4 regions of the Methylobacterium sp. D48H genome follow, and region 3 is predicted to be linked to each of the others. Evidence: predicted binding sites of a transcription regulator. Region 3 holds the regulator's gene; each other region holds the start of a gene.
What was found. The regulator LexA, encoded in region 3, represses DNA repair genes until DNA is damaged. The targets are predictions, from matches to a motif close to TGTTCNNNNTGTGTTCNG.

Region 1 (7,454 bases), on a different contig from region 3:
AGGCCGAAGGTTCCGCCCCGCGCTCGTCCGCCTGTGGAGAGCGTCACGACGTTCCGTGCGCGGCCGAATACGCGATGCAACTGGCGCACCAGTGCGATTCGCGCCCGACGATTGCGCGCCGGGTGTGACTAAGGGGTGACGGTCGGTGAAGGGGCTTCGAAAAAGCCGCGCGGCTGGCGCGGATGCATCAGGTTCGGGACGGTGGTGTCGCGGTAACGCGGCATCCGGCACGGTCGCCATCCTCCCCGCCCGCGCGGGCGAAGCCGGCCGACCCTGCCGCCCTGACACGTCCGGGCTTGGTCGGCGGGACTAGCTCGATCCGGCCTGGACGAAGCTGTCGAGGACCATCTTCCGGCCGGCCTTGTCGAAGTCAACGGTCAGCTTGTTGCCGTCGACCGCCGCGACCGTTCCGGGGCCGAACTTGGTGTGGAAGACCCGCTGGCCGCCCTGGAAGGCCGAGGGCGCGCCCGTCGACTTGGCGATCAGCTCGCCGTCGATCTGGCGGGGGCCACCGGACTGGCCCCCGGACCGGCCGCCCGGGCCCGCCGAGCGGAAGCCGCCTCCGGACCCCGATCCGAACCCGGACCGACCGCCCGGCGCGGTGTTGGCCTGCGCGCGCTGCCAGCCCGGCGTGCCGTAGCTCGATCCGAACGGCGTCGGGTTGCGGTCGAACCGCGAGGCGCCGGCGGAGAAGTGCGCCGGGGCCTCGACCACGTCGACCGCCGTCTCGGGCAACTCGTCGATGAACCGGGACGGGATGGTCGAGGACCAGAGGCCGTGGATGCGCCGGTTGACCGCGAAGGACAGCTTCGCGCGCTTGCGCGCCCGGGTCAGCCCGACATGGGCGAGGCGCCGCTCCTCCTCCAGGCCCGCCCGGCCGCTCTCGTCGAGCGCGCGCTGGTTCGGGAACAGGCCGTCCTCCCAGCCGGGGAGGAACACAGTGTCGAACTCGAGCCCCTTGGCGGCGTGGAGGGTCATCAGCGAGACCCGCTCGGCGCCCTCGGCCTCGGAGGCCTCCATCACCAGGGAGACGTGCTCCAGGAAGGCCGCGAGGTCAGGGAACTCCTCCATCGAGCGGACGAATTCCTTCAGGTTCTCCAGCCGGCCGGCGGCGTCGGCGGAGCGGTCCTTCTGCCACATCTCGGTGTAGCCGGACTCCTCCAGGATGGTCTGCGCGACCTCGCTGTGCGGCTGCGTCTCCGCGAGCCGCGCCCATCGCGAGAAACTCTCGGTCAACGCCCGCAGGGTCGAGCGGACCCGGGGCTTCAACTCGTCGGTCTCGCACAGGCGCGCGGCGGCGATGCGCAGAGGCAGCCGGTTGGCGCGGCCGTAGGTGTGGAGCTGCTGCAGGGTGGCGTCGCCCAGGCCGCGCTTGGGCGTGTTCACGATCCGCTCGAAGGCGAGGTCGTCGCTGACGTTCACGGTGGCGCGCAGGTAGGCCAGCGCGTCGCGGATCTCGGCGCGCTCGTAGAAGCGCGGGCCGCCGATGACCCGGTAGGGCAGCCCGAGCTGGACGAACCGGTCCTCGATCTCGCGCATCTGCGCCGAGATCCGCACCAGCACGGCGATCTCCGACAGGGGATGCTGCTTCGACTGGAGGGACTCGATCGATTCGGCGAGCATCCGCGCCTCCTCTTCCGAATCCCACGCGCCCGTCACGGTGACGCGCTCGCCCGGCTCGTCGTCGGTGCGCAGGGTCTTGCCGAGGCGGCTCTCGTTCCTGGCGATCAGCCCGGAGGCGGCGGCCAGGATGTGGCCCGTGGAGCGGTAGTTGCGCTCCAGCCGCACCACCACCGCGCCCGGGAAGTCGTGCTCGAAGCGCAGGATGTTGTCGACCTCGGCGCCCCGCCAGCCGTAGATCGACTGGTCGTCGTCGCCGACGCAGGCGATGTTCTTCCGGGACTGCGCCAGCAGGCGCAGCCACAGGTACTGGGCGACGTTGGTGTCCTGGTACTCGTCGACGAGGATGTAGCGGAACCGGTCCTGGTAATTGGCCAGGACGTCGGGGTTCTCCCGCCAGAGCTTGAGGCAGAGCAGCAGGAGATCGCCGAAATCGACGGCGTTCAGCGTCGCGAGCCGGGCTTGGTAGGCGGTGTAGAGGGCGCCGCCCTTGCCGAACGCGAAGGCCGAGGCCTCGCCCGGGGGCACCTGCTCGGGGCCGAGGCCGCGGTTCTTCCAGCCGTCGATGGCGTGGGACAGGGCGCGGGCCGGCCAGCGCTTCTCGTCGACGTTCTGGTCGGCGATGACCTGCTTCATCAGCCGGAGCTGGTCGTCGGTGCCGAGGATGGTGAAGTCGGATTTCAGCCCGACCAGCTCGGCGTGGCGGCGCAGGATCTTGGTGCCGATGGCGTGGAAGGTGCCGAGCCACGGCATGCCCTCGCCGGCCGGCCCGATCAGCGCGCCGATCCGGTGCTTCATCTCCCGGGCGGCCTTGTTGGTGAAGGTCACCGCCAGGATGTCGAAGGGGCGCGCCCGGTTGGTGGCGATCAGGTGGGCGATGCGGGTGGTCAGCACCCGGGTCTTGCCGGTGCCGGCCCCGGCCAGCACCAGGACCGGGCCCTCCGTGGTCTCGACGGCGCGGCGCTGCTCGGGGTTGAGCCCCTCGAGGTAGCCGGCCGCGTCGCGCCGGAGGGCGCCCATGGCGCGGGCGGCGATGGACGTGGCGGGCGCGCCGTCCCCGGTGGGTTGCGGATGCGGGCGGTTCTGCATCCCGCTTCCCTGGACCAAATCGCGAACGGCGTCGAGGCCGTTCGCGCCGCGGCGGGCGCGCGGAGCCATGAAGCGCGGCTTTCCGCACCGGGGTGATCCGCGTCCTCCGGGCTCGTCGCGCTCCGCGGCCGGCCGCGCGATCCGGAGGCCGCGGGCCCGGCATGCCCGAGGAACCTCGCGCGTGCTCCGACCGCCGCTCGGGACCGTGGCATCGCCGCTGGCGCCCCCGGCGGCTTATCGTGCTATGGCCGTGGCGACTGACTCGCGGGGGCACGCGGGGCACGGCGGCCCGGTGAGGTCGCGGCCTCGCGCAGAGATGGTGCGGAACGGGACCATTGCGTGATCTTCTGACCGCGCTGGCGTGCGCCGTCATCCTGGTTCTCGTGGCGGCGCTCGCGGTCCCGCCCTTCGTCGACTGGCAGGCCCATCGCGGGCTCGTCGAGCGGGCGCTCGCCCGGTCCCTGGGCGTTCCGGTCCGGACCGACGGCCGGATCGAGGTCCGCCTGCTGCCCTCGCCGCGGCTGCGCGTCGACCGCCTCCACCTCGGCGCCGATCCGGACCGCCCGAGCCTGGATGCCCGGTTCGTCAAGGCCGAGATCGCCCTCGCGCCGCTCCTGAAGGGCGAGTTCCGCTTCACCGAGACCCGGATCGGCCGGGCCGAGATCAAGCTCCCGGTCGCCGGCCCGGACACGCTGAAGCTGCCGCCCGATTTCGGCGGGGCCCTGCGCGACCGCGACCTCGCCATCGAGAACCTGCAGATCCAGCAGTTCCTCGTCACCACGCAGGTCGCCGCCACCGGGCGGACCGACCAGCTCTACGTCCAGGACCTGCGCCTGCAGGCGCCGGCCCTGGTCGGGCCCTGGCGGATCGAAGGGACGAGCGGCGGCGTCCCGTTCCGGGCGGTCAGCGGCACGCCGGGACCGGACGGGCGCCTCGCCGCCAAGATCTCCGGCGGCGGCGACGCGGCGCCGCGCTTCGAGGCGGACGCGCGGTTCGGCCTCGTCCCCGCCGAATCCGGCGGCGCCCAGGTCGAGGCCGAGGGCTCCGCCCGCCTCGTCGTCGGGCCGCCGACCCAGGCGGCCGGCGCCTACCTGCCGTTCTCGCTGGCCGGCACCTTCAAGGCCCGGGGCACGCAGGTGCGCTTCGAGGCCGTCGACCTCGCCATCGACCCCGGCGGCCGGGCCCTGCGGCTCGGCGGCACCGGACGGCTCGACCTGCGCCAGTGGCGCGCCGGCCTGACCCTGGACGCCCGCCGCCTCGACCTCGACGCCTTCCTGGCCTCGGCGGAGGGGCAGAACCTGATCGCCCGCGGCCTGCCGCGCTCGACGGGCAGCCTGCCGGCGATGCTCGACCTCGACCTCACGGTGGGCAGCGCCGTGCTGGGCGGCGAGGAATGGTCGAACCTCGCCCTCACCGGCACCCTGGAGCGGGCCGGCGGCCTGCTGCTGCGCCGCTTCGCGGTGACCGGCCCGGCCGAGTCCACCGTCACGGCGAGCGGGCAGGTCGAGACGGCGCCGCTGCGCTTCTCCGGCCCGGTGGCGCTCGCCGCCCCCGACTCGGAGGCGCTCGGCCGCTACCTGCGCCGCCTCGGCGCCGAGGGGCCACTCGTCGCGCTGCTCGACGGGCGGAAGATCGAGGCCGCCGCCGACCTGTCGGCTGCCGGGACCGGCCTATCCCTGCGCAACATGCGCCTCGGCCTCGGGCCGGCGCGGATCACCGGGAACGCCCGCTACACCGCCGCCGAGGGCGCCGAGCGCGGGCGGTTCGAGGCCCAGATCCGCGCCACCGGCCTCGACATCGCCGGCCTGCCGCCCCTCGGGACGACCCTCGGCACCCTGCGCGACACTGACCTCGCCCTGACGCTCGAAGCGAAGGACGTCCGGTTCGGCACCGCGGGCTCCGGTACCGGCACGATCGCGGCGCGGATCCAGTCGGACGGCGCCGGCCTGACGGTCGACAGCCTCGACGTCACCGACCTCGCCGGCGCCAGCGCCCGGCTGTCCGGGCAGATCGGCGCGGACGGGACCGGCCGCGTCTCCGGGCGCCTCAAGGCGCCGGCGGCGGCGCCGCTGCTCGGCCTGCTCGAGCGGGTCTGGATGGGCGAGATCCGCCTGCTGCCCGCCTTCCTGCGGGACGCGCCCCTCGACCTCGCCGTCACCCTCGACCGGGAGGGCGGCGCGGCCGCGGCCCTGCGGACCCAGGCCCGGGGCAGCGCCGGCGGCGGCACCCTCGACCTGACCCTCGCGAGCCGCGGCGCGCGGATCGAGGGCGGCACCGCCACCCTCACGGCGCCGCGGGCGGGGGCGTGGTTCGGCCGCACCGACCTCGCCGGCCTGCAGCAACCTGCCGAGCTGCGCCTGACAGCCGAGCGGCCGGAGGGCCAGACCCTCGCCCTGACGGCGAGCGGCACGGTCGCGGGCCTGCGCCTCGCCACGGGCCGCCCGATCCTGGTCGGTCCAGACTTCGTCCCCACCGGCGGCACGCTCCGCGCCGAGACGGCCGATCTGGCGCCGTTCCTGACGCTGGCCGGCGCCGCGACCCTGGCACCGGGAGCGTGGCCGGCCGACCTCACCGTCACGCTGTCGCGGCAGCAGGGCGAGGCCGCCGCCGCGCTCGCCGGCACGGTCGCGGGCGCGGGGGTGAACGGGACGCTGCTGCGGTCGGCGGGCGGTGCCCTGCACGGCCGCCTCGCCCTCGACCGGCTGTCGATCCCGCAGCTCGCGGCCGCCCTGGTGATTCCGCCGGGGGCGAACGGCGCGTTCGGCCCGCCGGCCGTTCATCCGGCCCTGTCCCTCGACGCCCGCGTCGCCAGCCTGGATCTCGGCCGCGGCCTCGTCGCCACCGACGCGACCGCTGCCCTCGGCCTCGCCGACGCGGGCCTGATCCTGCGCGACCTGACCGGCAAGCTCGCCGGCGGCCGCTTCGCGGGCTCGGTGACGATCGCCCGGCTCGGGGCCGGCGCCTCGGTCTCGGGCTCGGGCAGCCTCGACGGCGCGGCGCTCCCCACCCTGGCCGGCGGCCCGTTCGGCGGCCGCCTGAGCGCCGACCTGCGCTTCGCCGCCACGGCCGAGACCCTGCCGGGCCTCGCCGACAGCCTCTCGGGCAGCGGCGCGCTCACCCTGACGGACCTGAGCCTGCCCGCGGCCGATCCCGCAGCGCTCGGCCGCGCTCTCGCCCGCGCGGCCGAGATGGACGACCCGCTCCGCGAGGGCCGGCTCCAGGCGCTCGTCACCGAGGAACTCGCCCGGGGCGGAGCGCAGGCGCGCGGATCCACCCGGGCCGCCGCCACGATCGTGGGGGGCGTGCTGCGGGCCGGGCCGTTCGACCTCGATCTCGGGCCGGCCCGCTGGGTCGGCACCGTCGGCTACGACCCGCGCGCCGGGCGCCTCGACGCCCGCGGCACGCTCGCGGGCGGCCCGGTGCCCCGCGGCTGGAATGCCGGGCCGCCCGCGGTCCAGTTCGGCCTGACCGGGCCGCTCGGCGCGCCCGAGCGGGTGCTCGACGTCGGCACCCTGTCGAACGGCCTCGCGGCCTTCGTGCTGCAGCGCGAGCTGGAGACGATCGAGCTGACCGAGGCCGACCAGGTGGAGCGGCAGCGCCGCCGCGCCCGGATCGAGATGGATCGGGCCCGCGCGGCGGCCCTCAAGGCCGCGTCCGAGAAGGCCGCTGCGGACAGGACTGCCGCCGACAAGGCCGCCGAGGAGGCGGCGAGGCGGCCGCGCAACCCGGAGGAGGGTGCTGCCCAGCCACCGGCGCCGGCCGAGGCCCGGCCGTGAGGCCGGCCGCGTCCTGAGGGCGGGGGTGGGGCTGGCCAGCGTGACGGCCTCAGGCGCAGCACCCCTTGGAGCGCCGCGCCCGCACGGGCGGCGGCTCTACGCCTTCCCCACCGCCATGAGCGCGAAGGCGTAGATCAGCGCCACCTCCTCCAGCCGGTCGAACCGGCCGGCGGCGCCGCCGTGGCCGGCCTCCATGTTGATCCGCAGGAGCACCGGCCCGCCGCCCGTCATGGTGGCGCGCAGCCGCGCGACCCACTTGGCCGGCTCCCAGTAGGTCACCCGCGGATCGGTCAGCCCGCCGAGCGCCAGGATCGCCGGGTAGTCCTTGGCGGCGACGTTGTCGTAGGGCGAGTAGGACAGGATCGTCCGGAAGGCGGCCTCGCTCTCGCCCGGGTTGCCCCATTCGGGCCATTCCGGCGGCGTCAGCGGCAGCTCCGCGTCGAGCATGGTGTTGAGCACGTCGACGAAGGGCACGTCGGCGACGATGCCGGCGAACAGCTCGGGCGCGAAGTTGGCCACAGCCCCCATCAGCATCCCGCCCGCCGACCCGCCATGGGCGACGATGCGTTTCTCGGACGTGTAGCGCGCGTCGATCAGAGCGCGGGCGCAGGCGATGAAGTCCGTGAAGGTGTTGGGCTTCTTCTCGCGCTTGCCGTCGAGGTACCAGCGCCAGCCCTTCTCGGTGCCGCCGCGGATATGGGCGATCGCGTAGACGAAGCCGCGGTCGACGAGGCTCAGCAGGTTCGTGCGGAACGCCGCCGGCATCAGCGTGCCGTAGGAGCCGTAGCCGTAGAGCAGCAGCGGCGCGCCGCCGTCGAGGGTGAGGTCACGGCGGTGCAGCAGCGAGATCGGCACCTGCTCGCCGTCCGGCGCGGTGGCGAAGAGCCGCCGGGTCACGTAGGCGGCCGGGTCGTGGCCGCTCGGCACCGCCTGCCGCTTGCGCAGGAGCCGGGTGCGGGTCGCGCAGTC
Region 2 (7,454 bases), on a different contig from region 3:
CGCCGCGACGCGGCCGCGCTCTTCGGCCTCCGCGAGGCGCTCCTCCTCGGACCAGCCCGTGCCCCGTGTCACGGCCGTCTCGGCCCGCGCCACGTTGCCGCCGATCGCGACCCGCGTGATCCAGGCGGCGCGCTTGATGTCCAGGGCGCGGGCCAGCGCCGCGTCCCGGCGCGGGATCGTGACGTCGACGGCCCCGCTGGTCGCCGTGAGCGCGTCGAGCAGATCCCGGAAGGCGGTCGCGGCGACCTCCTCGGTCGCGGCCTCGCGCTCCGCGACCGGGACCGCGAGGGCCGCGTCGATCCGCGACGTCAGGCCGGTGACGGCCTCGTGCGCCCGTCGGAGCGGATCGACCGTCTTCGCCACCGCGGCGGTGTCGATCGCGCGCACCAGACTCAGGAGCGCCGCCAGCCGATCGATCCGGGTCGCGCGCTGTCGGGCGATCAGGGCCGCGTCGGCGGGCGGGATCCTGTCCGCGACGATCAGCGCCTGCAGGGTCCGCCCCCGCTCGAGGCGCACGGCGAGCAGGATCTCGAGGAGGATCCGGCTGCCTTCCGTGAGCGCGACGACGCGGCGGCTCTCCCGCTCCTGCGCCCCGGCCTCCAGCGCCGTCCGGGCGCCCGCGGCCAGCAGCATGGCGCTGAGTGAGAACAGGATCGCGCACAGGATCGTGCCGATGGACGGACGCGGAAGACGCAGCATGAGGGTCGGGATCTCTCTTCGCGGTGCGTCGAGGCGTGCGGCCCGCCGCCGGGCTGCCCGGTTCGAGCAGGGCAGCCGGTCGGCCTCGGTCGACGGAAAGGCTGAGCGACGCGACAGGCACCCCGACGCGGCGCCGGCCCGGTTCGCTCGAAGGGCGCGGCGAGGGCGTGGCGAGTCCGGGTCCCACCGGCGCTCCCGGTCCGGTCATCGGACCGGGAGTTCGCCCGGTCGGCATCGGAGGTCGAAACCCCGACACTCTACCGTCTCAAGGAAGGCCGGCAGTCGCGACCGGCAGAACCGAGCCGGGCCGCGGCGCGCGGCTCGCCCGAGACCGGATCACGGCGCACAGCGTCCATTGGCGGGATCTGCGGACACGGACGCCGGACAAAATCGCGCTCTTACACACAGAACGACCCTCAATATAGAACTGAAATTCGATAACTCAATCAAACTTGGTCAAAATCTCGCAGTAAACCTCGCGATCTCAGGCATTTGAACCACAATGACACAGATGTCAATCTTACGTTCTGCGATTTTCCTCACGCCTTAGACATCCGATCATCGACTTTGGGAGCAACATTTGAGCCGTTTTCAATCTTTGGAATTATATTTTTACGCCATTTCCGGCCAAAATGACTGGAATTTTCGCTGAACCGTACTGTGGAACAGGTCCGCCGCCTCGCGCGCGCCGTCGCGTCGGTCGCGTATCAGAACAGCGCCAGCTGCGCGCCGGGCTTCCGGAAGGCGTCGCGATTCAGCGCGATGCGCCCGAAGGCGAAACCGAGACGCGTGCCGGCGAGCCGGACCCGCTGGCCGATCATCGCCGCGTAGGCGCCCTCCCCGCGGAAGCGGTGGCCGAAGCGCGGGTCGTTCTCGCGCCCGCCCCGGGCTTCCCGCAGGAGTGCGAAGGCCCGCGCCCTGCGTTCGGGATAGTGCTCGGTGAACCAGTCCGCCACGAGGTCCGCGACTTCGCCCGGGAGGCGCAGCAGCGCGTGGCCGATCCGGCTCGCCCCGTGCGCGCGCGCTTCGGCCAGGATCGATTCGATCTCGTGGTCCGTCAGGCCGGGGATGATCGGCGAGACGTTGACCATGACGGGCACGCCCGCCGCGCTCAGGCCCCGCATCGCCGCGAGCCGCTTGCCCGGCCGCGGCGCCCGCGGGTCGAGGCGGCGGGCGAGGTCCGGATCCAGCGTCGGCAGCGAGATCGCCGCCAGCACGAGGTTCTCCGCCGCCATCTCGGCCAGGAGGTCGAGGTCGCGCAGCACGAGGTCCGACTTGGTGGTGATGCTGACGGGGTGGCGGGCCTCCCGCAGCACCTCCAGAACTGCGCGGGTGAGCCGGTGCTCCCGCTCGACCGGCTGGTAGGGATCCGTGGCGGTGCCGAGGGCGATCGTGTCGGGCCTGTAGCCCGGCGCGGCGATCTCGCGGGCGAGGAGCCGGGCGGCGTCCGGCTTGGTGAAGATCCGCGACTCGAAGTCGAGCCCCGGCGACAGGCCGAGCCAGGCATGGGTCGGGCGCGCGTAGCAGTAGATGCAGCCGTGCTCGCAGCCCCGGTACGGGTTGATCGACCGGTCGAACGGGATGTCGGGCGAGCTGTTGCGCGCGATGATCCGGGCGGCCCGCTCCGGCGTGACCTGCGTGCGCAGGGGTGCCGGAGCGTCCGCCGTCCAGGTCTCGTCGTGGAACGCCTCGCGCCGGGCGGATTCGTACCGGCCCGTCGGGTTGGCCGTCGCGCCGCGCCCGCGCCGGGCGGCCGGTTCCGCGACGCTCGGCCCGAGTCGCGGCGCGGCCCCGGATGCGGTCCCGTCGCGCGTGTCCCCCATGACGACTCGCCTCCCTCACGCATCCATGTGAGAACATAGAGCGAACGCGACGGCGAAGGGCGCCTTTTTTTCAGGCAAATGCGGCTCTGCAGCCCGTCCGGGCGACGGCGCGTCGCCGCGCGGGCCGCGGGGCAGTTTACGGCGCCGCAGAATCGTCTATGCGCGCGCTCATGCTCTCCGCCGTGACCTATCTGGCCAAACCGGCCGATCCGGACGCGATCGATCGCCTGGCCGACACGCTCAGCGTGCTCGTCTCCGGCGTAGCCGGCGGCCTCGTCGGCGACGCGGTGATCGTCGCGGGCCGCGAGAGCGAGGCCGTGGCGGCCGTCGCGGAGGCCACGGGCGCGACCCTCGTGCTGCACCGGGGCGGCAATCCCTACGCGGCCGGCGCCGCCGCGGCCCGGCGGGACTGGATCCTGTGCCTGGAGGCCGGCGACGTCCCGGCCGAGGGCTGGATCCGCACCCTCGACCGCTTCGTCGGGACCGCGCGGCCGGAGACGGCGCTCGGCCGCCTGCACCGCCCGGCCGGGCGCTGGCTCGGCCGGCTCGTCAGACGGGCGGAGACCGTCGTCGGCGCCCGGCAGGCCCGGGCCGGCGACGTCGTCCGGCGCGAGGCCCTGCGTGCCGAGGGCGCGTTCACGGGTCGCCTCAAGGTCAGGCCGCTGATCGCCCGGATCGAGCGCGCCTGACCGGAAAGATCTTGCTCGGGAGAATCTTGCTCGGAAGAATCTTGCGTCCGCTCACGTTGTTGTCGGTCGATCCGCCTCTACAACTCTGAAAGCGCGGCAGGATCGTCGCCGTCTCCGGACATGATGACGCGCGCTGAGCCACCCCGATCTGGAAGGATGGTGCCATGGATTCGTCGGGCCTGATGGGGCGCAAGTCGGTCGAGGACATCGTCGAGAGCGGCGAGGGCGAGCAGCAGCTCTCGAAGTCGCTGGGCGCCCTCTCGATCACCGCGATGGGCATCGGGGCGATCATCGGCGCCGGCATCTTCGTCCTGACCGGCACGGCCGCGGCCCAGTATGCCGGGCCGGGGATCATGCTGTCCTTCGTGCTCGGCGGCATCGCCTGCGCCTTCGTCGGCCTCTGCTACTCGGAGATGGCCGCGCTGATCCCGGTCGCCGGATCGAGCTACACCTACACCTACGCGACGCTCGGCGAGTTCTTCGCGTGGCTGATCGGCTGGGACCTGATCCTCGAATACGCCATGGGCGCCGCCACCGTGGCGGTCGGCTGGTCGGGCTACGTGACCAGCATCCTGAAGAGCGTCGGCATCGTGATCCCGGCGCAGTTCGCCAACGCGCCGGGCACGCCGATCGAGGGCGGCGGGACCGCGCTGCTCAACCTGCCGGCGGTCCTGATCGTGGCGCTGATCACGATCCTGCTGATGCGGGGCACGAAGGAATCGGCGCTCTTCAACAACATCATGGTCGCGGTGAAGCTCACCGTCGTGGTCGCCTTCATCGCCCTGGGCTGGGGCCACGTGAACGCCGCGAACTGGAGCCCGCTCATCCCGGACAACGACGGGACCTTCGGACATTTCGGCTACAGCGGCGTCCTGCGCGGCGCGGGCGTGGTGTTCTTCGCCTTCATCGGCTTCGACGCGGTCTCGACCGCCGCCCAGGAGGCGCGCAGACCCCAGAAGGACATGCCCATCGGCATCCTGGGCTCGCTCGCGGTCTGCACGATCCTGTACGTGCTCGTCGCCGCCGTGCTGACCGGGCTCGTGCCCTACAAGGACCTGAACGTCCCGGACCCGATCGCCAAGGGCGTCGACGTGATCGGCATCGGCTGGTTCGCGCTCCTGATCAAGCTCGGGGCGCTGACCGGGCTGACGACGGTGATCCTCGTCCTGCTCTACGGCCAGAGCCGGATCTTCTTCACCATGGCGCAGGACGGCCTGCTGCCGAAGATGTTCTCCCACGTCCACCCGACCTACCAGACGCCGTATCGCAGCCAGGCGATGATCGGGGCCGCGGTCGCCGTGGTGGCGGCCCTGGTGCCGATCCACATCCTCGGCGAGATGGTGAGCATCGGCACGCTGGCCGCCTTCATCCTCGTCTGCGGCTCGGTGCTCTACCTGCGGCGGGCCGAGCGCACCATGAAGCGGCCGTTCCGGGCGCCCGCCGTGCCGGTCGTGCCGATCCTCGGCATCCTGTCCTGCCTGCTCCTGATGATCGGCCTGCCCCTCGACACGTGGCTCCGGCTGGTGATCTGGATGGCGATCGGCCTCGTCGTGTACTTCTTCTACGGCCGCAAGCACTCGGTCCTGCGCCGCAAGGAGGGGAACCTCGCGTAGCGCGCGGCCTCACACCGTGAGGCTCGCGCCGCGCCGCAGGTGCTCGTCGAGGCGCGGCATGATCTCCACGAAGTTGCAGGGCCGGTGCCGGTAGTCGAGCTGCTGGGCCAGGATTCCGTCCCAGGCGTCGCGGCAGGCGCCGGGCGAGCCCGGCAGCACGAACACGTAGGTCGCCCGCGCGACCCCCGCGGTGGCGCGGGACTGCAGGGTCGAGGTGCCGATCTTGTCGTACGAGATCCGGTGGAACACGGCCGAGAAGCCGTCCATGCGCTTCTCGAACAGCGGCTCCAGCGCCTCGGGGGTGACGTCGCGGCCGGTGAAGCCGGTCCCGCCGGTGGTGATCACCACGTCGACGCCGGGGTCGCGCAGCCACGCCTCCACCCGCGCGCGGATCGCCGGGACCTCGTCCGGGACGATCGACCGGGCCGCCAGGACATGCCCCGCCTCGGTGAGGCGCTGGGTCAGGGTGTCGCCGGAGCGGTCGTCCTCTGGGCGGCGGGTGTCGGAGACGGTCAGGACCGCGATGTTCAGGGGGATGAAGCGGCGGGCGTCGGTCTGATCGGCCATCGTGCGGGCTCTCCGGGGCGGGAGACCGATATGGGCCCGACGGGACCGCTTGTCGCCCCCGGGGCCGCCGCGCCTCTTGCGGGCCGCAGCGAAGTCGGCTGTGCTCGCTCGACCCCGTCGGAGACCGCTGACCCATGCACATGTACGGCAACTGGCGCTCGGCCGCGGCCTTCCGGGTGCGGATCGCCCTGAAGCTGAAGGGCATCGCCTACGAGGAGACCTTCATCGACCTCGACGCGGGCGACCAGCACGAGCCGGCGTTCCGGAAGATCAACCCGCAGGGCGCGGTGCCGGCGCTGTTCGACGGCGACGGGCCGCCGCTCACCCAGTCGCTGGCGATCCTCGACTACCTGGAGGAGACGCGCGGCGGCGTCCGCCTGCTGCCCGAGGAGCCCCGGGCGCGGGCCAGGGCCCGCTCGCTGGCGCAGGTGGTCGCGTGCGACACCCACCCGCTCTACGTGCCCCGGGTGCGCACCTTCCTGATGGAGCATTACGGCCTGCCCCGGGAGCGCATGCTGGATTTCCTGCGCAACGCCTTCGAGACCGGCCTCCGGACCCTGGAGACGCGCCTCGCCACCGAGCCGGGGAAGGGCCGGTTCTGCCAGGGCGATTCGGTGAGCCACGCCGACCTCTGCCTCGTCAGCCTCTGGGTCGGGACGGGCATCTTCGGCATCGACACGGCGGCCTACCCGACGGTCGCGCGAATCGCCGAGGCCTGCCTCGCCCTGCCGGCGGTCGCGGAGGCACACCCGCTGCGCCAGCCAGGCGCCCCGCCGGCGTGACCGGGCCCCGCGCGCCGCCCGTCCGGTGCGCGACGTCGCACTCGTGACCGGGGGTCGCGGCCGGCGATGTGGTATTCGGCAACCCAGGCCGTGTAAGGAGGCCGGCGACTGATCCCGGTCCGGGAGGAGAAAGAGTGTCGATGGCATCCGTCGAGAACGAGTCGGGCCTTCATCGCGTCGTGGTGGTCGGCGGCGGCGCCGCCGGACTGCAGCTGGTCACGAAGCTCGGCGACAAGCTCGGGCGCGGCAAGCGCGCGCACGTCACCCTCGTGGACCGCGCCCGGACGCATATCTGGAAGCCGCTGCTCCACGAGGTGGCGGCCGGCAGCCTCGACGTCGGCCACCACGCGGTGGATTACCTGCACCACGCCCACATGCACGGCTTCCGCTACCGGATCGGGCGGATGACCGGGCTCGACCGGGAGGCGCGCACGATCCAGCTCGCCGCGAGCTACGACGCGGAAGGGCGCGAGGTCACGCCCGAGCGCGCCGTCCCCTACGACACGCTGGTGATGGCGGTGGGCTCCACCACCAACGATTTCGGCACGCCGGGCGTCGCCGAGCACGCCATCGCCCTCGACACCCAGGACCAGGCGGTGCGCTTCCACCAGCGCCTCGTGAACGCCTCGCTGCGGGCGCACACGCAGGCCGGCCCGGTCCGGCCCGGCCAGCTCCACGTCACGGTGATCGGCGCGGGCGCGACCGGGACGGAACTCGCCGCCGAGCTCCACCGGACCCTGCGCCACGTCGTCTCGACCGGGCTCGACAAGATCGACCCGGGCAAGGACATCCGCATCACCCTGGTCGAGGCCGCCGACCGGATCCTGCCGGCAGTGCCGCAGCGCCTCTCGGCGGAGGTGATGCAGCTCCTCAGCAAGATCGGCGTCGACGTGCGCGTGAAGGCGCGGGTCACCGAGGTCCGCGCCGACGGCGTGCAGCTCGCCGACGGCACCTTCATCCCGTCCGAGCTGGTCGTCTGGGCGGCGGGCGTGAAGGCGCCGCCCTTCCTGCAGGGCATCGGCGGCCTGGAGACGACGCGGACCAACCAGCTGGTGGTGACGCCGACGCTGCAGACCACCCGCGACCCCGACATCTTCGCCATCGGCGACTGCGCCTACCTGGTCGAGGCCGGCTCCGACACGCCGGTGCCGCCGCGCGCGCAGGCGGCCCACCAGCAGGCGAGCCACCTGATCGCCCAGATCCCGGCCAAGATCGACGGCAAGCCGCTGAAGCCGTTCCGGTACAAGGATTTCGGCTCGCTGGTCTCGCTGGGCGAGTACT
Region 3 (7,454 bases):
CCCCCGCCACCTGTCGCAGCATGTCGGCGGCTTCGTGCTGACCCGCGGCCGCCTCGACGAGACCGTGCCGGTGGGCAACGGCGCCATGGCGGACCGCACCTTCATCGAGTGGGACAAGGACGACATCGACGCGATCGGCCTGATGAAGGTCGACGTGCTGGCGCTCGGCATGCTGACCTGCCTCAAGCGCGGCCTCGATTTCTTGGAGAAGGATCACGGCACCTTCTACGAGACGCTGGCCGACCTGCCGCAGGACGATCCCGCGACCTACGCGATGCTGACGAAGGCCGATTCCGTCGGCGTGTTCCAGGTCGAGAGCCGGGCGCAGATGTCGATGCTGCCGCGCCTTAAGCCCAGGGAGTTCTACGACCTCGTGGTGCAGGTCGCGATCGTGCGCCCCGGCCCGATCCAGGGCGACATGGTCCATCCCTACCTGCGGCGACGCTCCGGGATCGACCCGGTCGAGTACCCGGCCCCGCACCCGGATCACGGCCCGGCGGACGAGCTGAAGGAGGTCCTGCAGAAGACCTACGGCGTGCCGCTGTTCCAGGAGCACGCCATGCAGATCGCCATCACGGCGGCGGGCTTCACCCCGGCCGAGGCCGACGGGCTGCGCCGGGCGATGGCGACCTTCCGCCACGTCGGGTCGATCGGCGGCTTCGCGGACAAGTTCGTGGGCGGCATGACCCGCCGGGGCTACCCGCAGGACTTCGCCGAGCGCTGCTTCGCGCAGATCCGGGGCTTCTCGACCTACGGCTTCCCGGAGAGCCACGCGGCGAGCTTCGCGCTCCTCGTCTACGCCTCGGCCTGGATGAAGTGCCGGCACCCCGACGTCTTCCTGGCCGCGATCCTCAACGCCCAGCCCATGGGCTTCTACCAGCCGGCCCAGCTGGTGCGCGACGCCCGGGCCCACGGGGTCGAGGTGCGGGGCGTCTGCGTCAACGCCAGCGACTGGGACTGCACCCTGGAGCCGGCCGGGGATCCGGCGCTGCACGCCGTGCGGATCGGTCTGCGCGTCGTGCGCGGCCTGCCCGAGGCCGCGATGCGCCGGCTCGTGCGGCTGCGCGCCAACGGCTACGCCAGCATCGAGGGCCTGCAGGCGTCCCTCGCCCTGCCCCGCAACGCCCTGGAGCGGCTGGCGGAGGCGGACGCGTTCCGCTCGCTCGGCCTCGACCGGCGCGCCGCCCTGTGGATGGTCCGCACCCTGGAAGGGACGTCATCCCGCAAGGCCGCCAAGGCCGATGCGAGCGAGCGCCGCGCCCATCTTCTCGACGCACCCCTGCCGCTCTTCGCGTGGCACGCCGATGACGGCCTGTTCCGGCACGAGCCGGCGGTGGACCTTCAGCCCCTGGCCCCGTCCGAGGCCGTGGCCGAGGATTACGCCGCCACCGGCCTGTCGCTCCAGGGGCACCCGGTCGCGTTCTTCCGGGGGCGGCTCGCCCGGATCGGCGCGATTCCGGCCCGGGCCCATCTCGATCCGGCGCTGCCCCAGGGGGCGCGGGTCACGGTGGCGGGGCTCGTGCTGATCCGCCAGCGGCCCGGCACCGCCAAGGGCGTGGTCTTCCTGACGCTGGAGGACGAGACCGGTATCGCCAACGTGATCGTCTGGAAGACCGTGTTCGAGGCGAACCGCCGGATCGCCATGCAGGCGCGGTTCCTCGCCGTGCGCGGCCGGATCCAGCGGGCGGACGGGGTGGTCCACCTCGTGGCGGAGGGGTTTCGCGACCTCACCGCCGCCCTGCGCGACCTGCGCGAGGCCGGCATGAAGCTGCCGCCCGAGAACACGGATTTCGGCGTGCCCCCGGACCGGCGCGTGTTCCCCAGCCGGGATTTCCACTGAGGCCGGCACTTCGACCAGCCCCTCGACAGGCCCCGCGCCGCGCGTAGAGTGCGGCGATGTCGAGCTTCGCCGTCCCGCGCCTCCTCCTCGCCGCCTGCGCGGCCCTGCCCCTCCTGGCGGAGGCCGCCCGGGCCGACAGCTGCGACGACCTCACCCGCCAGATCGCCGACGCGATCGGCGGCCGGGTCGGCAAGCGCGCCGGGCCGAGCATCGACATCCGCGTGGCCGGCCCGATCAAGTTCGACGTCACCTGCCGGGCCGAGCCGATCGTTCAGGCGACCTCCGCCGAGCCAAGCCCCTCGGCGACCTTCTTCCGCGACCTGTCGGTGGCCTCCGAGATCCTCGTCGGCCAACCGGCCGCGACCGTCGAGCCGATCATCGCCAGCGCCTACCGGACCGCGCTGGCGGAGCGGCGCAAGTCGTTCATCCAGCAGAACGGCTGGTCGGCCTCCTGCTACACCGACCCGGGCAGCAGCACGATGCGCACCCTGTGCTCGGTGGGGCGTATCCCGCCGGGTTAGGCGCCCTTGACCGGGCGAACCGTCGGCGGAATCCTCGATCTCCGTCGACTCGGCCCTGGCTGCCCATGACGACTCTCAAGACCCCGCCCATCCACAGGACCGATCCCCATCGGGGCTTCCGGGACTTCATCGAGACGCGCCCCGATGAGGAGAAGTGGGAGCTCATCGAGGGCCAGATCGTGATGCAGGCCCGGCCGAGCCTCATCCATCAGGTCGTGGTCGTGAATTTCCAGCGCCTGCTGAACGCGGCTCTGGAGCGGTCGGGCTCGTCGTGGATCGCCATCCACGATCCCGCCATCGACCTCAGGCCGTTCCTCACGGGACACACCTACGTCCCGGATGTCGCGGTCATCGATGCGGCGACCATCGAGCCCGACCAGAACGTGGTCGAGGGCTGTTACCTCGCTGCCGAGATCCTCTCGCCGAGCGATCACCGGAAGCTGCCCGGTACGCACCGGACGAAGATCGACGTCAAGCGCGCGGGCTACGAGGCGTTGCCGCTCTGTCAGGCCGTGCTTCTGATCGAGCAGAGGAGCTGCGCACTGTCTCTTTCCGTGCGCAGCGGTGAGACTTGGACCCGCACCCGCCTCACCGGGGATGATCGTCTGGCGCTCCCCGTCTTCGGCCTCGAGTGTGCCGTGGCCGATCTCTACGCACGCACGCCCGTGGGGCGTGCGTCGGGACCGGGTTGACCCACAAACCATCGAAGGAACCGGGCTGGCCCCCTCCTTGCCAGCGCAGCGAAGCGATCCAGGCGGCGCCACGGTCACCGAACGCGCGCTGCCCCGACGCGCTTCGCCGCGCGATGACGGGGCGGCGTGCCCCGCCGAGCGGCCGCTCAGTACTCGATCACGCCGTCGAGCGCGTAGTGCTTCACGGTCTTCCGGTTGGCGATCAGCTCGTCGACCGTGGGCTCGCCCTTGAGGGCGCGGGCGATGGCGAGTTTCGTGGCCTCGTAGTTGGTCCGGTAGAGGTCCTTCTGATCGAGGTTGTCGTCCTCGGCGCAGCGCTGATCGAGCCAGATCATGATGATCATGCACAGCTCGTCGAGCCCGTCCTTCGGCAGGATGCCCTCGATGATGCAGTCCACGATCGCGTCGCCGGTGGCGGCCTGGACCACGCCGCCGAGGAGCTCGGCATACTCGGCCGTGTGGATCGTGACCTTGGTGGTCATCATCGTGGCCGGGCGCACGAGCTGGTTGAGGTCGCGCACCACGAACATCCGCGTGTGGCCCTGGACCTGCCCCATCATCGACGCGAAGGCCTGACCGACCGGGCCGCGCACCGAGCCGATCAGCACCTCCGGCATGGCGTCGGTGTACTGGCCCTCGGCCGCCAGCACCGTGGCCTCGCCCGTGCGGAACCAGATCTCTTGCATGTTCGAACTCCACCTGATCGGAGCCAGCGGGAGACATCATCGGCGGCCTCGCGTCAATCGCCCCGAAGCCGGCCCCCATCCCGGCCGCCCCTGCCCTCGCCCGCGCCGCGGCGCGGGCGCAGCCCCGTGCCGCCCCGTGTCGCCGCGATGCGGCCGCCGGCATCCGCGACGGCGCGCATCTTAACCCCTGCGCGGCCTGTGGCCTTGAGGAACGCGGACAGGCGAGGCAGGGAAGACCGGAGCGTGGCTCCGGGAGCGGTCCCGGGCCTGGCCGTTCCGGTGGGCGCGCGGCGCCGTGCCGGGCATGCGGGAGGAACACGATGGCGGAGAGCACGGACCGGGGCTCCGGCTGGAGCCTTCAGGCGAGCGCCGTGCCCGACGGGGTGCGCCTGGAACTCGCCCTCGCCGACCTCGGCGGTGCGCCGGTCACCGCCGCGATCGTGCTCGACCGGACGGAGGCCCGGGCCTTCGCCCGCGCCCTGCTGGCCGCCGCCGGCGACGCCGCGGAGCGGACCTTCCCGAAGCCGGGCGCCTGAGGACGCGCCGCCGGCCGGTCAGCGCACGCCGAGGCCCGGATTGCGGCCCGGCAGGCGGGGGACCACGGTGCCGCGCTTCTCGATCGGCGCGTCGCAGGCGTAGGCGAACTCGGTCTTCAGCGGATCGAACACGGTCTCGCCGGTGATCCGGCAATCCTCGCGCACGGTCTCGTCGAGATAGGCCCGGGCGGCGGTGCGGAAGCGCTTCACCCGGGTGGCGCCCGGCTCCGGATCGATCCGGACCTCGCTCAGGTTGCAGCCGGTATACTCGCGCAGGGCGTTGGACACGATCAGCATCCGGCGCAGCTGCCGGTTGTCGTAGACCTCGTAGGGCTCCTTGCAGCCGATCGTGACGACCTGGGGAGTGAGCGCCACGTAGTTCCGCGAGATGTAGGAGAATCCGGTGGTGCAGCCGGCAAGGCCGAGGGCGGCGAGGCCGAGGGGCAGCAGAGCTGCGGGTCGTCGCATCCTCGTCATTCCAAGAGGGTCCCAGCCCGCGCCCCGGATCCGCCGCCTTCCCGGCGGGGCGCCGCGATGCATTGAAACGGCTCCGCTTGCGCCGTCAATGCGTTTCTCGACCTTCTCCCGCGGGCGCGCCGCGGAGCGCCGGGCCGAGCGGTGCCGCTCTTGCGGAACACTTGCGGAACGTTTAACCTGTTCGTGATTTGTTTCGGAGACCGTCACGTGGCGGTCCGCCAAGCCGCGAGTCCCCCGTCGATGCTCACGCGCAAGCAGCTGGACCTCCTGCGATTCATCCAGAGCCGGATGCAGGAATGCGGTGTCCCGCCGTCGTTCGACGAGATGAAGGATGCCCTCGATCTCAAGTCGAAATCCGGCATCCACCGGCTGATCACGGCGCTCGAGGAGCGCGGCTTCCTCCGGCGCCTCCCGAATCGGGCGCGCGCCATCGAGGTGATCCGGATCCCCGAGAGCCTGACCCAGGCCGCTCCGGCGACTCAGGCCCCCGCCGAGCCGCGCCGCTTCACGCCGAGCGTGGTCGAGGGCGGTAAGTCCAAGCAGCCGCCGGCCCCGGCGAGCACGCGGATGATCGACGAGTCCGGCCGCGCCATCTCGATCCCGGTCATGGGCCGGATCGCGGCCGGTACGCCCGTCTCGGCGATCCAGAACCAGAGCCACGCCATCACCCTGTCGCCGGACTTCGTGGCCGGCGGCGAGCACTACGCCCTCGAGGTGCGTGGCGACTCGATGGTCGAGGCGGGCATCCTGGACGGCGACCTCGTGGTCATCCGCAAGCAGGAGACGGCCAATACCGGCGACATCATCGTGGCGCTGATCGACGACGAGGAGGCGACGCTCAAGCGCCTGCGCCGCCGCGGCTCGTCGATCGCCCTCGAGGCCGCCAACCCGGCCTACGAGACCCGCGTGCTCGGGCCCGACCGGGTCCGGATCCAGGGCCGCCTCGTGAGCCTCGTCCGCCGTTACTGAAGCGGCTCGGCCGGCGCGTCGCCGGGGGCGAGGTCTCCGCCCGGCGCGGCGTCGGCCTCCGGCGTCGCGGCGACCCCGTCCTCCGCGGGGCGGTCGCCCGGCTCCGCGGTGACCGGCCGCGGCGGTCTGGGCCCGCGCCCGGCGGCCGGCCGCCAGGGCACGGCGCGGCCGTCGTCCCGGGCGTAGCGCGCGGCGAAGCCGTCGCCATCGGTCCGGAGGGCCACGGCCCCGCGGGCGGCGAGGACGCGCCGGTCGATCACCAGCGGCCCCGTGCAGGTAGGCGGCGCCGCGAGGCCCGTGATCAGCACCGCGGCGCGGGCGCAATCCTCCGGGAAGGCCCGCCGGTCCCGGACCAGGGCGACCGCCCGCCCGTCCGGCAGCCGGGCGGTGCAGCCGAGCCGGTCGCAGCGCCCGCTGCCCGACCGGACGATCAGCGCCGCGGACCGCCGCCCGTCGCCGTCCGCCTTCAGCCACTGCTCGAGGACGAAGCCCGAAGGGCTGCCGAGGGCCGCGAGCCGCCCGTCCGGGCCCCGCACCGCGGCCCCCGCGCCCTGCCGGTCGACGTAGAGGTCGTAGTGGTCGGGCCGGGCCGCGAGGACGAGCCCGAGCAGGACCGGCGGCACGGCGAGCCAGCGCAGGCGCGAGGCCGGCAGCGTCCCCAGCAGCAGGCCGGCGGTCAGCAGGGCTAGCGCCCCGGCGCCGAAGGCCGGCAGCACCAGGACCGCCCGCTCGAACCCGGCGATCCAGTCCGAGATCGCCAGCATCCCGGCCACCGCCTGCCCCATCAGCCACCAGACCGGCCGGTCGAGGGCGAAGGGATAGGCGAGGCAGCCGATCACCGCGGCGGGCATCACCACCAGGGAGACGAGCGGCAGGGTCAGGGCGTTGCCGACGAGGCCGAAGGGCTGGACCGTCTGGAAGTGGTAGGTGGCGAAGGGGGCCGTCGCGACCTGCGCCACCAGGGTCGTGGCCAGGGTCCCGGTGATCGCCGACAGGCCGGTCCCGACGAGCCGCCCGATCCGCCCGGCCCCCGGGCGCACGAGCAGCCGCCCGTCGATCAGCCGCGCGCAGGCGATCAGCCCGGCCACGGCGCCGAAGGACATCTGGAAGCTCGGGCCGAGCAGGCCCTCCGGCTCCCGGGCGAGCGCGATCAGCGCCGCGAGGGCGAGGTTGCGCATCGACAGGGCCGGCCGGTCCACCAGGATCGCGCCCAGCATGATCAGGGTCATGATCAGCGAGCGCTCGGCCGCGATGTCCCAGCCCGAGAAGGCGCAGTAGGCGGTGACGCCGACCATGGCGAAGCCGGCCGCGATCTTCTTGATCGGCCAGAGCAGCGCGCAGAGCGGCACCGCGGCGAGGAGCGCCCGCACCAGCCAGAACACCACGCCGGCGGCCAGCACCATGTGGAGGCCCGAGATCGACACCACGTTGTTGGTGAATAACCGGCAGCTGCTGTGAATTGCGTGGACGTCTTTCACGGCGTGACTTCAGCTTGTCCGTTCGTACCGATCCCACTGTCGCTCCCGCATCGTAGGACGATGCGAAGAGCTCCCTGAGCGTCCGCTTGGCTGGCCGAAGCCTGATGGCATGCGCGAAGGCCTGGATCAGATCCGCCGAATGTCTGGGCGTGGCAGGGATTTCAAGGATCAAAGGCTGTGCAGGATCCGCGGGAATTTCGCGGGATTCGGTGTGCGGAAGCGCGCCGATCCCTGCGTTTCCAGGGAAATGGAGAT
Region 4 (7,454 bases), on a different contig from region 3:
GCGCTCAGGCGTCATCGCACAGAAGGTCGGCATGACCCGCGTCTTCACGGACGCGGGGGAGCATGTCCCCGTCACCGTGCTCAAGATCGATCAGTGCCAGGTGGTTGCCCACCGCACCGTCGAGAAGAACGGCTACGTCGCGCTGCAGGTCGGCGTCGGCAAGGCCAAGGTCAAGAACGTCTCGGCCGCCGAGCGGGGTCGCTTCGCGGTCGCCAAGGTCGAGCCGAAGAAGAAGCTCGCCGAGTTCCGCGTGTCCGAGGACGCGCTGATCCCGGTCGGCGCCGAGATCACCGCGGACCACTTCATCCCCGGCCAGTTCGTGGATGTCACCGGCACCACCACCGGTAAGGGCTTCGCCGGCGGTATCAAGCGCTGGAACTTCGGCGGCCTGCGCGCCACCCACGGCGTGTCGATCTCGCACCGCTCGATCGGTTCGACCGGTGGCCGTCAGGATCCGGGCAAGACCTTCAAGAACAAGAAGATGCCGGGTCACCTCGGCGTCGAGCGGGTCACCACCCAGAACCTGCGCGTCGTGCGCACCGATCCCGAGCGCGGCCTGATCCTGGTCGAGGGCGCGGTCCCGGGCGTCGCCGGCGGCTGGATCCAGATCCGCGACGCGGTGAAGCGCAAGCTCCCCGCCGACGTTCCGCTGCCGGGCAAGTTCCGCGAGAACGGCGCCTCCGCCCCGGCGACCGAGGCCCCTGCGGCTGAGGAGACCGCGTGATGAAGCTCGATATCAAAACCCTCGACGGTGCCGGCGCCGGCTCGGTCGAGCTGAACGAAGAGATCTTCGGCCTGGAGCCGCGCGCCGACTTGCTGCAGCGCATGGTCCGCTGGCAGCTCGCCAAGCGGCGCGCCGGTACCCACGCCGTGCAGAACCGCTCGGACGTGAACCGGACCCGCAAGAAGCTCTACAAGCAGAAGGGCACCGGTAACGCCCGCCACGGCGCGGCCTCGGCGCCGCAGTTCCGCGGCGGCGGGCGCGCCTTCGGCCCCGTGCCGCGCGACCACAGCCACGACCTGCCCAAGAAGGTCCGCGCGCTGGCCCTGCGCCACGCCCTGTCGGCCAAGGCCAAGGCCTCGACCCTGATCGTCGTCGACGACATCAAGATCGAGGATCACAAGACCAAGGGTCTCATCGAGCGCTTCGGCAAGATGGGCCTCTCGAACGCGCTGATCATCGGCGGTGCTGAGGTCGACGTGAATTTCGGCCGGGCCGCCCGCGCCATCCCGCAGATCGACGTGCTGCCCGTGCAGGGCATCAACGTCTACGACATCCTGCGCCGCGACACGCTCGTCCTGACGAAGGCTGCCGTCGACGCGCTGGAGGAGCGTTTCAAATGAGTGCCGATCCGCGCCACTACGACATCGTCGTCTCCCCGGTCATCACCGAGAAGGCGACCAACCTGACCGAGCAGAACAAGGTCGTCTTCCGCGTCGCCCCCAAGGCGACGAAGCCTCAGATCAAGGAGGCCGTCGAGAAGCTGTTCGACGTGAAGGTCACGGCCGTGAACACCCTTGTCACCAAGGGTAAGAAGAAGATTTTCCGCGGTCTCCGCGGACAGCGCTCCGACGTGAAGAAGGCGATCGTGACCCTGGCCGAGGGCCACTCGATCGACGTCACGACCGGGCTCTGAGGACGGGATTTAGGGATCCAAGCCGATGGCCTTGAAGACATTCAAACCGGTCACGCCGAGCCTGCGCCAGCTCGTGCTCGTCGACCGCCGTGAGCTCTACAAGGGCAAGCCGGTGAAGGCGCTGACGGAGGGCAAGTCGTCCTCCGGCGGCCGCAACAATCTCGGCCGCATCACCGTCCGCTTCCGCGGCGGCGGCCACAAGCGCGTGCTGCGCAACGTCGACTTCAAGCGTCGCGAGCAGCTCGGCGTCGCCGCCACGGTGGAGCGGATCGAGTACGATCCGAACCGCACGGCGTTCATCGCGCTGATCAACTTCCCTGACGGGAAGCAGAGCTACATCCTGGCCCCGCAGCGCCTGCAGCCGGGCGACAAGGTGGTGGCCGGCGAGAGCGTCGACATCAAGCCGGGCAACGCCGCTCCGGTCGGCTCGATGCCGGTGGGCACGATCGTCCACAATGTCGAGCTGAAGATCGGCAAGGGCGGCGCGATCGCCCGCTCGGCCGGCAACTACGCGCAGATCGTCGGCCGCGACCAGGGCTACGTGACGCTCCGCCTGAACTCGGGCGAGCAGCGCCTGGTCCACGGCCAGTGCTTCGCCAGCGTCGGCGCGGTCTCGAACCCGGACCACATGAACATCTCGCTCGGCAAGGCCGGGCGCAACCGTTGGCTCGGCAAGCGCCCGCACAACCGCGGTGTGGCGATGAACCCGGTCGACCATCCGCACGGCGGCGGCGAGGGTCGCACCTCGGGCGGCCGCAACCCGGTCACGCCCTGGGGCGTGCCCACCAAGGGGAAGAAGACCCGGTCCAACAAGCGGACCGACGTGTTCATCCTGTCCAGCCGCCACAACCGCAAGAAGTAATCGCTATGGCACGCTCTCTCTGGAAGGGGCCGTTCGTCGACGGCTACCTCTTCAAGAAGGCCGAGGCGGCGCGGGGCTCCTCGCGCTCCGAGGTCATCAAGATCTGGAGCCGCCGCTCCACGATCCTCCCGCAGTTCGTCGGGCTCACCTTCGGTGTGCACAACGGGCAGAAGCACATCCCGGTCTACGTCACCGAGGAGATGGTCGGGCACAAGTTCGGCGAGTTCTCGCCGACCCGCACCTTCCCGGGCCACGCGGCCGACAAGAAGGCGAAGAGGCGCTGAGATGGGCAAGCAAGCCACCCCCCGCGCGCTCCCCGAGAACGAGGCGAAGGCCGTCGCGCGCATGCTGCGCGTCAGCCCGCAGAAGCTCAACCTCGTGGCGCAGATGATCCGCGGCAAGAAGGTCGACACGGCGCTCGCCGAGTTGCAGTTCTCGCGCAAGCGGATCTCGACCGAGGTCAAGAAGTGCCTCGAGAGCGCCATCGCCAACGCCGAGAACAACCACGACCTGGACGTCGACGACCTCGTCGTGTCCCAGGCCTTCGTGGGCAAGGCGCTGGTTCTCAAGCGTTTCCACGCCCGCGCCCGCGGCCGCGGCGCGCGCATCCTGAAGCCCTTCTCGAACCTCACCATCGTGGTTCGCGAAGTCCGCCAAGCCGAAGCGGCTTGAGGAGGATCTGATGGGTCAGAAAGTCAACCCGATCGGTCTCCGGCTCGGCATCAACCGGACCTGGGATTCCCGCTGGTTCGCCAACAAGGGCGACTACGCGAAGCTCATGCACGAGGACGTCGCGATCCGCGCCGCCCTCATGAAGCAGCTCAAGCAGGCGGCGGTCTCCAAGATCGTCATCGAGCGCCCGCACCGGAAGTGCCGGGTCACCATCCACTCGGGCCGTCCGGGCGTGGTGATCGGCAAGAAGGGCGCGGACATCGAGAAGCTGCGCAAGCTCGTCGGCACGATGACCAAGGCCGACGTGACCATCAACATCGTCGAGGTGCGCAAGCCCGAGATCGACGCCACCCTGGTGGCCGACTCGATCGCCCAGCAGCTCGAGCGCCGCGTCGCCTTCCGGCGCGCCATGAAGCGGGCCGTGCAGTCGGCCATGCGTCTGGGCGCCGAGGGCATCCGGATCAACTGCTCGGGCCGTCTCGGCGGCGCCGAGATCGCCCGCCAGGAATGGTACCGCGAGGGGCGCGTCCCGCTGCACACGCTGCGCGCCGACGTCGACTACGGCACCGCTACGGCGTTCACGACCTACGGGACCTGCGGCATCAAGGTGTGGGTGTTCAAGGGCGAGATCCTCGAGCACGACCCGATGGCCCAGGACAAGAAGGCCCAGGAAGAGGGCGGCCGCTCTGGCGGACGCCGTGAGCGCGATGGCGAGGGCGGCCGCGAGCGCGGACGCCGCGAGCGCGAGCACGCGTAAGGTAGGAAGCCATGCTGCAACCGAAAAAGACCCGCTTCCGCAAGCAGTTCAAGGGCCGCATCCACGGTGCGGCCAAGGGCGGCTTCGAGCTGAACTTCGGCCAGTTCGGCCTGAAGGCGGTGGAGCCCGAGCGCGTCACCGCCCGCCAGATCGAGGCGGCCCGCCGCGCGATCACCCGCGAGATGAAGCGCCAGGGCCGCGTCTGGATCCGGGTGTTCCCGGACGTCCCGGTGTCGTCGAAGCCGACCGAGGTCCGCATGGGCTCCGGTAAGGGCGCCCCGGATTACTGGGCGGCCCGGGTCCATCCCGGCCGGATCATGTTCGAGGTCGACGGCGTTGCCGAGAACATCGCCAAGGAGGCGCTCCGCCTCGGCGCCGCGAAGCTCCCGATCCGCACGCGGGTCGTCCAGCGCATCGCCGACTGAACGGAGGATATCGTGAAGTCGACCCAGAGACTGTCTGATCTGAAGGCGCTGTCGCCGGATCAGCTGAATGACGAGCTGATCAACCTCAAGAAGGAGCAGTTCAACCTGCGCTTCCAGGGGGCCACCGGCCAGCTCGAGAACGTCGCCCGCGTCCGCGAGGTCCGTCGCGACATCGCCCGTGTCCGGACTCTGCAGCGTTCCAAGACGCTGCAGCAGGCCAAGGGCTGAGGCGGGTTTTAGGAGACAACCATGCCGAAGCGCATCCTGCAGGGCACCGTCGTCAGCGACAAGGGTGAGAAGACCATCGTGGTGAAGGTGGAGCGCCGCTTCACGCACCCGGTGATGAAGAAGACCGTGCGGCGGTCGAAGAACTACCACGCGCACGACGAGGGCAACGTCGCCAAGGTCGGGCAGACGGTGTTCATCGAGGAGTGCCGTCCGTTCTCCAAGACCAAGACCTGGAAGCTGGTCGAGGGCGAGGCCGCCCAGGCCGAGGCCGGCGAGGCCGCCTGATCCCGGGATCCCGGCGGCTGCGGTCTCCGCGTCCGCCAGATCCCGGCCCGCGGCGTCGCGGGATGGTGCCCCCTCTGGGGTGACCATCCCGGGGATGCCCGGCGACCGGTACGACGAACGCCCGGACGCAATTCGACTCGCGAGAGCCGGATTCGTGCCGGGCGTCGTCGTTTTCGGCCGCATGTCTGGCGGTTGGGTCCCGGTCGCCGGCGGGCCGAGCCTGCTGCGGGACCGCGGGAGGCGTCGCCATTGCGGCTGGCGGTCGTCCCGTTCGGCGCGTTGTGTCGGCATTCGTACGCGGCTTGGCGGCCGATTACCGGATTGGATTGCTGTCGCGGGGCATCCGGGTGTCGAGCCGGGATTTCGTGACTTGCGTGCAGCAAAACCGCGTTCCGGCCTTGCTGGTTGAGAACAAAACGGGTACATAGAGGCGGTGGCGACGCGCGTTGTGAACTGCGTCCAACCCCTTCATAAGGAGCCCGCCAGATGGCCCAGCCCGCATTGAAAGTGGTCGACATGCCCCCGGTGGACAAGGACAAGTCCAAGGCGATCGACGCCGCCCTGTCTCAGATCGAGCGCGCCTTCGGCAAGGGCTCGATCATGCGGCTCGGCAAGAGCGACAAGGTCCAGGAGGTCGAGACCGTCTCGACCGGCTCGCTGGGCCTCGACATCGCGCTCGGCGTCGGCGGCCTTCCCCGCGGCCGCGTGATCGAGATCTACGGTCCCGAATCGTCCGGCAAGACGACGCTGGCGCTCCACACGATCGCGGAGGCCCAGAAGAAGGGCGGCGTCTGCGCGTTCGTGGACGCCGAGCACGCCCTCGACCCGGTCTACGCCCGCAAGCTCGGCGTGAACCTCGACGACCTGCTGATCTCTCAGCCCGACACGGGTGAGCAGGCGCTCGAGATCACCGACACGCTGGTGCGCTCGGGCGCCATCGACGTGCTGGTGGTCGATTCGGTGGCCGCGTTGACCCCGCGGGCCGAGATCGAGGGCGAGATGGGCGAGAGCCAGCCGGGCCTCCAGGCCCGCCTGATGAGCCAGGCCCTGCGCAAGCTGACCGGCTCGATCTCGCGCTCGAACTGCATGGTCATCTTCATCAACCAGATCCGGATGAAGATCGGCGTCATGTACGGCAGCCCCGAGACGACCACGGGCGGCAACGCCCTCAAGTTCTACGCCTCGGTGCGCCTCGATATCCGCCGCATCTCGACGCTCAAGGACCGCGACGAGGCGATCGGCAACCAAGTCCGCGTCAAGGTGGTGAAGAACAAGGTCGCGCCGCCCTTCAAGCAGGTCGAGTTCGACATCATGTTCGGCGAGGGCGTGTCGAAGGTCGGCGAGCTGATCGACCTCGGCGTGAAGGCCGGGATCGTCGAGAAGTCGGGCGCCTGGTTCTCGTACAACAGCCAGCGCCTCGGCCAGGGCCGCGAAAACTCGAAGGGCTTTCTGCGCGACAACCCGAAGATCGCGGCCGAGATCGAGGGCTCGATCCGGCAGAATTCCGGTCTGGTCGCCGAGAAGATCTTGGAGAACGCCGCGCCGACGGCGGACGATCTCGACGAGGGCGAGGCCTAGGCTGCGCCGCCGCGGGCCGGCGACGGCGCGCGGCGGACCTTGCGACGTTCGAAGATGCGCGGCCCCGGAGTCTCTCCGGGGCCGCTCTTCGTTGAGCGACGGTGACCGGACGCGACGGGCCGGTCAGTCCGCCATCGTCTTCTTCACGGTCTCGACGAGCTGCTTCAGGCTGAAGGGCTTGGGCAGGAAGTTGAAGGTCTCACCCTCGGGCAGGTTCTTGCGGAACGCGTCCTCGGCGTAGCCGGACACGAAGATCACCTTCAGGTCGGGCTGATGCTTGCGCACCTCCCGCAGGAGCGTCGGGCCGTCCATCTCGGGCATGACCACGTCGGAGACGACGAGATCGATGGTCTGCGCGCCCTCGCGGACGATCGCCAGGGCCTCGAGGCCCGAGGCCGCCTCCAGCACCGTGTAGCCGCGGGCCGAGAGCGCCCGGCTGTTGACTGCCCGCACCGGGTCCTCGTCCTCGACGAGCAGGATGGTCCCCTGCCCCGTATGATCGGCGGCGGGCTTGCGCGGCGCCGGCTTGTCGACCTTGGCGGGCGGCGTCTCCCCGTTCGGCACAGCGGCGTCGCCGCCCGCGGCCGGCGCGGTGACCGGCTTGGCTTCCGACCCGGAATCGGGATGGGCGGTGGTGGAGGCCGGCGCGAGCGGCTCCGCGCGCGGCAGTGCCGGCTCGACCGCCGCGACCGGCACCTCCTCGGGCTCCGCAACGGGCACGTGACGCGGCAGGTAGATGCGGAAGGCCGTGCCCTCCCCGACCTTCGACTGCACGTCGATGGTGCCGCCGGACTGCTTGACGATGCCGAACACCGTCGAGAGCCCGAGGCCGGTGCCCTTGCCGATCTCCTTGGTGGTGAAGAACGGCTCGAAGATCTTCTCCATCAGCTCGGGCGGGATGCCCTGGCCGGTGTCGCGCACCTCGATCAGCACGTGGTCGCCCGCCGGCGCCCCGCCGCGCCCCTCCGCCCCGGCGGCCGCCCCCGGATCGGAGACGTTCTCGGTGCGGA

Region 1: a site for LexA is predicted at 2,720-2,737, ahead of ACLBX8_RS09495 (ATP-dependent helicase). Genes of this name have one in related genera too.
Region 2: a site for LexA is predicted at 2,552-2,569, ahead of ACLBX8_RS17175 (PA0069 family radical SAM protein). Genes of this name have one in related genera too.
Region 4: a site for LexA is predicted at 5,274-5,291, ahead of recA (recombinase RecA). Genes of this name have one in related genera too.

The regions. Positions count from the first base shown of each region.
Region 1 covers NZ_JBKFAP010000003.1:162,530-169,983, forward strand. The annotation lists gene ACLBX8_RS09495 (ATP-dependent helicase) at 310-2,709, opposite strand; gene ACLBX8_RS09500 (AsmA protein) at 3,045-6,485, shown strand; gene ACLBX8_RS09505 (S9 family peptidase) at 6,582-7,454, opposite strand, start outside.
Region 2 covers NZ_JBKFAP010000009.1:166,830-174,283, forward strand. The annotation lists gene ACLBX8_RS17170 (methyl-accepting chemotaxis protein) at 1-699, opposite strand, end outside; gene ACLBX8_RS17175 (PA0069 family radical SAM protein) at 1,407-2,522, opposite strand; gene ACLBX8_RS17180 (hypothetical protein) at 2,681-3,211, shown strand; gene ACLBX8_RS17185 (amino acid permease) at 3,376-4,824, shown strand; gene moaB (molybdenum cofactor biosynthesis protein B) at 4,834-5,391, opposite strand; gene maiA (maleylacetoacetate isomerase) at 5,526-6,173, shown strand; gene ACLBX8_RS17200 (NAD(P)/FAD-dependent oxidoreductase) at 6,314-7,454, shown strand, end outside.
Region 3 covers NZ_JBKFAP010000005.1:214,374-221,827, reverse strand. The annotation lists gene ACLBX8_RS12770 (error-prone DNA polymerase) at 1-1,840, shown strand, start outside; gene ACLBX8_RS12765 (hypothetical protein) at 1,897-2,361, shown strand; gene ACLBX8_RS12760 (Uma2 family endonuclease) at 2,427-3,053, shown strand; gene fae (formaldehyde-activating enzyme) at 3,200-3,739, opposite strand; gene ACLBX8_RS12750 (hypothetical protein) at 4,060-4,275, shown strand; gene ACLBX8_RS12745 (hypothetical protein) at 4,294-4,743, opposite strand; gene lexA (transcriptional repressor LexA) at 4,993-5,721, shown strand; partial or broken gene ACLBX8_RS12735 (ComEC/Rec2 family competence protein) at 5,715-7,151, opposite strand.
Region 4 covers NZ_JBKFAP010000043.1:15,031-22,484, reverse strand. The annotation lists gene rplC (50S ribosomal protein L3) at 1-724, shown strand, start outside; gene rplD (50S ribosomal protein L4) at 724-1,344, shown strand; gene ACLBX8_RS30275 (50S ribosomal protein L23) at 1,341-1,637, shown strand; gene rplB (50S ribosomal protein L2) at 1,663-2,499, shown strand; gene rpsS (30S ribosomal protein S19) at 2,505-2,783, shown strand; gene rplV (50S ribosomal protein L22) at 2,785-3,171, shown strand; gene rpsC (30S ribosomal protein S3) at 3,182-3,928, shown strand; gene rplP (50S ribosomal protein L16) at 3,940-4,353, shown strand; gene rpmC (50S ribosomal protein L29) at 4,366-4,581, shown strand; gene rpsQ (30S ribosomal protein S17) at 4,603-4,866, shown strand; gene recA (recombinase RecA) at 5,383-6,444, shown strand; gene ACLBX8_RS30230 (ATP-binding protein) at 6,568-7,454, opposite strand, start outside.